2 regions of the Serratia sp. NCCP-200 genome follow, and region 1 is predicted to be linked to the other one. Evidence: riboswitches for the same ligand, from Rfam matches in the RefSeq annotation. Region 1 holds a riboswitch; the other holds the start of a gene.
What was found. A riboswitch is a leader RNA that binds a small molecule or an ion and turns the genes downstream of it on or off. The one in region 1 is predicted to bind magnesium.
Positions count from the first base shown of each region.

Region 2: it holds a riboswitch for magnesium, as region 1 does, so the genes downstream of both, AC6HVW_RS02185 (magnesium transporter) here and mgtS (protein MgtS) in region 1, are expected to answer to the same signal.

Region 1 covers NZ_BAAKUJ010000007.1:46,359-50,950, forward strand. The annotation lists gene AC6HVW_RS20480 (BglG family transcription antiterminator) at 1-161, opposite strand, end outside; gene AC6HVW_RS20485 (cation-efflux pump) at 459-1,823, opposite strand; gene AC6HVW_RS20490 (hypothetical protein) at 1,973-2,140, opposite strand; gene mgtS (protein MgtS) at 2,140-2,232, opposite strand; M-box (ykoK) riboswitch at 2,497-2,683, opposite strand; gene gorA (glutathione-disulfide reductase) at 2,923-4,275, opposite strand; gene AC6HVW_RS20505 (DeoR/GlpR family DNA-binding transcription regulator) at 4,399-4,592, opposite strand, start outside.
Region 2 covers NZ_BAAKUJ010000001.1:462,081-466,672, forward strand. The annotation lists gene fabB (beta-ketoacyl-ACP synthase I) at 93-1,307, shown strand; M-box (ykoK) riboswitch at 1,597-1,767, shown strand; gene AC6HVW_RS02185 (magnesium transporter) at 1,827-2,837, shown strand; gene AC6HVW_RS02190 (hypothetical protein) at 3,029-3,457, shown strand; gene AC6HVW_RS02195 (copper-binding protein) at 3,528-3,848, shown strand; gene AC6HVW_RS02200 (TolC family protein) at 3,859-4,592, shown strand, end outside.

The DNA.
Region 1 (4,592 bases):
TCAATATGCATGTGGTAATCTGGCTCCAGAAACTCGTTAATCTCCTTCATGGATCGCTTCAGCGTCGACAGGGTTTTGCCAAACCTGGAGGTGACATCCTCGATTAACACCGGGCTGTGTTCCTGAATATATTTCAACAATGACAGGTCAAAACTGTTCACTAAGGCGTCTCAACGTCGCGTCTGGAGTCGGATAGCTGAGAGTATAGAAAATCGCGGAGATTGTCTGTGACATGGGTGGTAAGGAGCGGCCAGTGACGGTCAGCCGGAAGATACTTTATGTTCAGGCACTTCCGGCCCTGGTCGTATTGATTGCACTGTGGGTTCGTTGATTTAAGGTGGTACACAGCGGTGTGTGTTTACGCACAACAGATGCGTTTTTGCTCTCAACACGTTCGTCACATCGGCAATTTCTACTGTGATGTAGCCTGCGCCCACCCTCCATTCCGCTGTGAGGGATCACAGCGGCTCAACATGCCCCACCACCCGCGATACTAAGGGAAATTGTATTCTCAATTGCCGTTCAATATGGTCCACCGCATCGTGCACCGCAGAAATCGACAAGGCCGGAAGGGCCCGACAGTGAAAATTCACAATCACGCCCTGTGGCGTTTCTCGCGCCCGGATATCATGGATGTCTTGCACCAATCCGCTGTTTTGCGCCGAAACCGTCAATGCTTGTTCAATCTTCGCCAGTTCGCCGTGTTCCACATCCTGGCTAGTCAGCCAATCCAGCATCTGGGGTTCCAGGTGGGTTTCGATCTCCGTATTTTCGCCCAACGTCTGGCGTAAGGCCTCCTCCACCTCGCTGGCAATATCATGCGCCTGTTCTACGCTGGCATTGGCCGGAACCAGCAGATCCATCCCGATCGCCACACGGTCTGCCAATTGTTGTAGTGAAAGGCTCTGCACCACGGCCCCATGGTTGGCGGCCAGCATGCGAATACGGGTTGCCAGATCTTCATCACTTCTGGCTTGAGGGATGGCAATCACCCTCACTTCCGAGTTGGCGTATTGCTGCGCAAGTTTGGCGGTAATCGCCAGCTTCAATTCCTTGATCCGCTCAAGCGGTAGCGTACGGCATACCCCAACGCTCACCTCGATAAACAGCGTGGCTCCGCCACTGCGCAGACGAATATTCTCCGTAGACAGCACCGCGGGGAAGTCATTAAGTATGGCAGCGATATCTTCCCGCGTGCCAGCAGGTGCAGTGTCAATCAGGGAATCAAAGGAGCGTTTGCCCAGCTTCAATGCGGCAGTCAGGATAAAGCAGGCGACGATCAATGCTGCCAGTGCATCTGCACGGGCAAAACCAAATAGCACAAAAACCATGCCCAACAGCACCACACCAGAAGACAACATATCGGAGAAGAAATGCAGAGCATCGGCTTCCAGAGCCGCGCTGTTGGTGGCTTTGGCCACGCGGTTCAAAGCTCGGACACGGAAGTAATCAACCACAATGGACACCAGCAGTACCGCAATCACTACCGGTGCAGCCACAATCTGGTTTGCCTCACCTATCAGGCTGCTTACTGCTTCAAAGATGATCCAACCCCCGGCCGCCAACAGGAGGAGTACCTCAAACAGTGCGGCCAGATTCTCAACCTTGCCATGACCGAAGTGATGGTCATCATCAGCAGGTTTATCGCTAACGCTCACCGCCCACCAGGTGATGCTGGTGGCTATAAAATCGGTAAATGAATGAATGCCTTCGGATATCAGGCCAATACTGCCGGTAAATATACCTGCGATAAATTTACCTAACGCCAACAATCCGCTGATAATCATCGAGTTTCTGGCGACGGCCTGTTTTTTATTTTGCATAGCACAGCTCATAGTTGAATTAAAAAAATCAGCGTTTGGTTTTTACGGAACATTGCCAGACAAAAGCGACGAGCAGTAAGCTTGCGGTAGCTGTCAGCAATAAACAGGAGAGAAATGCAGTTTGACCGGTGGAATACAAATAAATCTCATTAATACCTACCGACATCATAAAAATAGCGTACAGCAACCCAAGAATAAAAATCATCATCATTATCACGCGCGGTAAATACCGTCCGTTTATTGCGGTTATTCATCCTCCCCGCAATGATTGATGAGGCTACGGGGAGGATGATGCTAGGCGGATCTTTTTCGTTCATTAGTCATCCCATTTGGTGCTCAGATAGGCTGCAATCAGCCCCAATGAGCTGATGAAAAACAAAAATCCCATAAAAAACATCATATTTCCCATAATCTTATCCTCGGTTAACTGTAATCGATAACGACCTCTGTGGTTAAAAGTAAGTGTGCAACGTAGTCTCTGGCTTCATTCACCGTCATGGTGCCAGCGGCGGTGAAAAAGTCAGCGTTCAAAGAGTTAGCAATGCCTGACCCGCCTGTGTTGCTGGCGCGGTAGCGGTCATCGCTGAGGAGTCTGGAAGTGATTGACCCTATTGCTGTTTAAACTTCAACAGTGCTTCGTATAGGGGAGTAAACCAAAGAGGGGAGTGCAGAAAGCCTATCTCCGCGTCCAGGTTTTAGCACTATACAACGTATCTGAACAATGTATCTGAAGAACAGTTCAGAAGTTACCTTGGGCTAAACCTTAATCCGATAAAGCCTGTCTTAACCTTGGGCATCTCTCGATGTCGTCAGATCAGTAACCTGTGTTTGTATAGGAGCCTCGCCAAACGAGATACTGCATATAACTACGCGGTGATTATAGGCGTAGCGGGAGCGATTGTGCTCGAAAATCGGCATCTCGTTGAGGTTATATTTAAGAAGTTATATTTAAAAGAACGATTTATATTAATGAATGCTAATTTTGCAGTGATATAAACATTATGGCGGGGATATTCAATTGCCTTAATCAGCATTTATAAGCTGAATAAAAGCAAAAACCGACCTTTTACAGTCGGTTTTACAGTAAGGAATGCACCATTTACCGCATGGTCACGAATTCTTCCGCAGCGGTTGGGTGGATCGCCACGGTGTTGTCAAAGTCTTTCTTGGTCGCGCCCATCTTGATTGCCACGGCGAAGCCCTGCAGGATTTCATCCATGCCGAAGCCAATCCCGTGCAGACCAACAATCTTCTCTTCTTCGCCCACACACACCAGCTTCATACGGCATGGTTGGCGATGCTGAGTCACAGCGCTGTACATGGCGGTGAAGGACGATTTATAGACCTTCACTTTGTCCTCACCAAACTGCTCTTTCGCCTGCGGTTCGGTCAGGCCGATGGTGCCAATTGGCGGGTGGCTGAACACCACGGTGGCGATGTTGCTGTAGTCCAGATGCTCGTCCGGCTTGTTGTTGAACAGGCGCTCAGACAGTCGACGGCCAGCGGCAACGGCAACCGGGGTCAACTCAACCGCACCGGTGTTGTCACCTACCGCGTAGATACCTTTCACGTTGGTGTTCTGGAATTTGTCGACCTCGATGTAACCTTTGGCATTGGTTTTCACGCCGGTGACCGCCAGGTTCAGATTGTCGGTCGCTGGTTCGCGGCCGATGGCCCATACCAGGCTGTCCACGGTGAACTCTTTGCCGTTTTCCAACGCCAGCGTCAGGCTGCCGTCAGCATTTTTGACGATGGATTTTGGAATGGATTCGGTGTGCAGGGTTGGCCCTTCGGTGTTCATCACCTCAACCAGGGTTTCTACAATCATCGGATCGAAGGTACGCAGCGGGGCGTGTTTACGCACAAACAGATGCGTTTCTGCTCCCAGCGCGTTCATCACACCGGCAATTTCTACCGCGATGTAGCCAGCACCCACCACTGCCACGCGTTTTGGCATGGCATCCAGCTCAAAGAAGCCGTCGGAGTCGATGCCGTATTCGGCACCTGGGATCGAAGGATGGCTTGGGCGGCCACCGGTCGCGATCAGAATATGGTCGGCAGTGATTTTCTCGCCGTTGACCTCTACGGTATGCGCGTCAATAAAGCGGGCAAAACCTTTGATCACGTCGACCTTGTTTTTACCCAGTACGTTGTCGTAAGAGGTATGAATGCGATCGATGTAGGCGGTGCGGTTGGCGATCAGGCGTTTCCAGTCAAAGGCGTTAACGGTGGTATCGAAGCCGTAATCCGGGCCGTACTGGTGAATGGCCTCGGCGATCTGTGCCGCATGCCACATGACTTTTTTCGGGACACAACCCACGTTAACGCAGGTGCCGCCAAGCTCTTTGGCTTCAATCAGTGCGCATTTCTGACCATACATGGCTGCCCGGTTGATCGATGCGATACCGCCGCTGCCGCCGCCAATTGCTAGATAATCGTAATGTTTCGTCATCTGGGTTTTCCATGAGTTGTGTGATTCGAGAAGGGTAAGAGTTTAACGCCTGACTGGGGGTTGTCGCAAAGATTGCGTCGATGGCTGTAATAGGCAGAGGCTTGATCCTCTGCCTAGTTGATTTTACACGATAACCAGTTCGGGTTTTGCCCGATCGAGTGCTTGGCGATCGGCACTGCTGATGCCGGTATCGGTAATGATCATGTCGATCTGGCTCATCGACAGCACCAGGTTGAACCCCCGGCGGCCGAACTTGGTTGAGTCGACCACCGCGACTACGCGCTTGGCTGCCTGAGCCATCACGCCGCTGATAGAGT
Region 2 (4,592 bases), on a different contig from region 1:
CAAAATTATTCTGATCGGACTTGTTCGGCGTACATCTGTACGCTAAAGTGCGTTGCAAAATCCCGAATGTAAATTGTGGAAGAGGTACTTGAATGAAACGTGCAGTGATTACTGGCCTGGGAATCGTCTCCAGCATTGGTAACAACCAGCAGGAGGTCCTGGCAAGTCTGCAGGAAGGCCGCTCTGGGATCACCTTCTCCCAGGAGCTGAAAGATTCCGGCATGCGTAGTCACGTATGGGGTGATGTTAAACTCGACACTACCGGTCTGATTGACCGTAAAGTGATGCGCTTTATGAGCGACGCGTCGGTTTACGCCTATCTCTCCATGGAACAAGCGATTCAAGATTCCGGCCTGGCAGCCGATCAGGTGTCCAACGATCGCACCGGTCTGGTGGTCGGTTCCGGTGGTGGTTCTCCACGTAACCAGGTTGCGGGTTCTGACGGTATGCGCGCCAAAGGCCTGCGTGGCGTTGGCCCATACATGGTGACCAAGGCGATGGCATCAGGCGTTTCTGCCTGCCTGGCTACCCCATTCAAAATTCGCGGCGTGAACTACTCCATCAGCTCTGCCTGCGCAACTTCAGCACACTGTATCGGCCACGCCGTTGAGCTGATCCAACTGGGTAAACAAGACGTCGTCTTTGCTGGCGGTGGCGAAGAGCTGTGCTGGGAAATGGCCTGCGAGTTCGACGCTATGGGCGCGCTTTCCACCAGCTACAACGACACGCCAGAAAAAGCTTCCCGTACCTATGACGCAGCGCGTGACGGTTTCGTTATCGCAGGCGGCGGCGGCATGGTAGTGGTTGAGGAGTTGGAGCACGCTCTGGCTCGCGGCGCGCATATTTATGCGGAAATCATCGGTTACGGTGCGACTTCAGACGGTGCCGACATGGTGGCTCCATCGGGTGAAGGCGCGGTGCGTTGCATGAAGATGGCAATGCAGGGCGTAGACACACCAATCGATTACATGAACGTACACGGCACCTCCACGCCGGTCGGCGACGTGAAAGAACTGGGCGCGATCCGTGAAGTCTTTGGCGATAACACCCCGGCCATCTCTTCAACCAAAGCGATGACCGGCCACTCACTGGGTGCGGCGGGCGTGCAGGAAGCGATTTATAGCCTGCTGATGGTCGAGCACGGTTTCATTGCGCCAAGCATCAACATCGATAACCTCGATGAGAAGGCGGTAGGAATGAACATCGTGACCGAGCCAACCAAGCGTGAGCTGACCACGGTCATGTCCAACAGCTTCGGCTTCGGCGGCACTAACGCCACGCTGGTAATGCGTAAACTGCAGAAGTAAGCGCAGGGCGTCATATTATCAATCGGGCACCGTAATAGGTGCCCGTTTTTTTATGCGTTTTTAACGCGATATCTTATATCAGTGAAAATTAAGATTTCTCAGATCAAAAAACTGACAGCAGATAACTTAAACGGCGAGCGCTTTTTCGTTTAATTTAGCCGTGGCCTGACAGGATAATAAATTAACCCGGTTAATTTTTGTCCCAAAAAATAAATAATACCTCAACGAAATTACCATTTCTCCTATACGAATAATCAAACCAGTCATAATGCCCACGCTTTATCTAGCTTTACGATCTCGTTATGGCGAGGCTCCTATACGAACACAAGTTACCGCTCTAATGGCATCGAGAGAGGCCACCAAGGGTAAAACAAGCATTAGCCGAATCAAGGCATTGCTAAGGTAACTTCCCCCTGGGGATACGTTGTATAGTGCTAAACCCAAGACGTGGGGATCGGCTTTCGCTGTCCTGTCTTGTCGCCTCTATGAGACTCCATCTTTCAATCGGGAGTATCTAGAATGTCACATGTTGTATTGCAAGACCTTTATCAAAACGCCAACTTTGAAGACGACGCCATCGCGCGTTATATGAACAAGAAAGTCTCTGTTCTACATCAAGATCTTTACGTTGGCGAAGCCAGGAAAATATTCGTTAACCAACTTTCCAACGACGATATTCCCGCACAAATCTTTATTGAAGATGGCACCAAACTGGTGGGAGTTCTTTCTGTTAAACGTTTATTGCAGGAAGAACATAATGGCGAACGTATCAAGGATATGATGGAGACCACCTTCTTCCATGTAAAACCCACGGACGAACGTGAACATATCGCCAAACTGGTGGACAATAATAATTTAGATATTGTGGCGGTGGTCGATAATGGCCGTTTGGTCGGCTGCTTAACCGAGCGCGAAATCGCGCAGATTATCGAGGATGAAAACACCGAGGATGCCCATTTGCAAGGGGCGAGCCTGCCGCTTGATAAGCCTTACCTTGAAATGAGCTCCTTCGAGCTGTGGAAAAAACGTAGCGTGTGGCTGCTGCTGCTGTTCGTCGCCGAGGCTTATACCAGCACGGTTATTCAGCATTTTGAAGAGTCATTGGAAGCGGCGATTGCCCTGGCCTTCTTTATCCCGCTATTGGTGGGTACAGGTGGTAACAGCGGCACGCAAATTACCTCCACCATTGTGCGGGCCATGGCCTTGGGGGAGGTCCGCATGCGCGATTTGGGACGTGTGCTGAGCAAGGAAATGACGACTTCGATCATGATCGCGTTAACGCTGGCCTGTGCTGGTGCGTTCCGTGGTTGGATGATGGGTATCGGCTATGAGATTACGCTCATTGTGAGCTTGACCCTGGTTTGTATTACGCTGTGGGCCGCGATTGTCTCTTCCGTGATCCCAATGGCTCTGAAACGCTTCGGTGTGGATCCTGCCGTAGTCTCCGCCCCGTTTATCACCACGCTGATAGACGGCACCGGCTTGATAATCTACTTCAAAATAGCCCAGTGGACCTTGGGGCTGAATTAATAATGCAAACCGGCGAAAGCCGGTTTTTGCTATGATTAACGGGATTTTTAAGCTGTGTAGTTGACTGTAATCAAAGCATTTTCAGTTTATAGGATCGTTCCGAGGCGGCTTTGTCAGCGGGTGTAAATTCCGTTCCTGTGACGGTTTTCTGCCGATATACTCAGCACAGTTTCTTACTCTGGAATTTTTGCATGTCGGCTTTGGCGTCCATCTCAATATCTATGCACCGGTTGCGCTTCGCCAAGAAGCGGGCCACAGCATGGCTATTGGCCGTCTGCTGGCTACTGCTCAACAGCCAACTGGCGATCGCCAGCCATCACTGCAACCTGCAACTCACCACCGTTGCGCCAGCCGCGCAGCATACGATGCATATGCAGGCCGCCGATCCGCTAGCCAATGAGATGATGCAGGCCGAAGGGCCGCTGTGTGAAAAGCACTGCGTTCCAGATACGGCACAGCAAGACCACGGTAATCTTGCCCTGGCGGCAGTAATACCTGCCAGCAGTGAGCTGTTGGTGGCCGATCCTCAGCCCCAGGCACAGTTCTCCCGCCTCGATTGGCAAACCCCTCCGATAGCAGGCCCGCCGGCAGAGATCGTCTTCTGCCGCTTCCGTGAATAGCCAAACCAACCACTTTGCCGTCCAGCACGGTGACCTGAGTTGTTTTTGTCTATTCTATGGAGCTATCGTTATGCGTAATCTGATCACTGCCGTTTTCATCTCTCTGATGTTCTCTTCATTCGTCTCCGCTGCGGAGATGCAACATCACCAACATGCCAGCCAAGACGCCGCCGTCTATCACTCTAAAGGGACCGTTAAGGCCTGGGGTGAGCAGAAAGTGTCGCTCGCCCACCCAGCCATTCCTGCCTTGAACTGGCCGCCGATGACCATGAATTTCCTTCAGCCACAGCCGCCATTGCCTGCTTTGGCTGCCGGGACTGCGGTGGAGTTTAGCTTCCGTCAGGTTGACGGCGGCTATCAGCTGACCGCCATCCGCGCCAGCCAAGACTAACGGGGGCACCATGTCCAGACTACTTTCTCACCCATTGCGGGTGGGCTGGCTGCTGCTCGCCTGTTGGACGGCGAGTGCGCAGGCAACCGGCCTGACGTTGGAGCAATCGCTGGCGGCGGCGGAGCGCTATTCCGCCGAGCTTTCGGCCAACCAGCATCAGGTGAATGCGTTGCAAAACATGGCGGATTCGGCGATGGAGCTGCCCGATCCCAAGCTGAAATTCGGCATTGAAAACGTGCCGGTACAAGGCGGTAGCGCCCGGCGCTTGACTCGTGACGGTATGACCATGGAGCGGGTTGGCATCATGCAGGACTATGTCAGCAGCACCAAACGCCAACGTAAGGCGAATACCCTGCGTGCCGAGGCTAATAAAACCGAAGCCAACAGTGCGACAATCCGCGCCCGCTTGCAGCAGCAGACGGCACAAGCCTGGTTGGAACTGGCGCTGAGCCAGCAGACGCTGAAAGATGCCACGGCCTTGCTCAAGGAGAGTGAACGCCAGATCGCTGCCCAACATGCCGGAGTGGCCAGTGGTAGTTCACCCGCCGCTAACGTCATCGATGCTCGCTTGACGCTGTTGGCGATGCAGGACCGGCTCAGCGAGGCGCAGCGTGACGTCACCATCGCCCAGGCGCGCTTGACCCAGTTGACCGGGCAGCAGGTTGAGGGGATCGGTGGCCCCTTGCCACGCTTCGAGCGCCTGCCCGCCGAGAGCAACCTGTTGCGACAAGCGATCAAACAGCA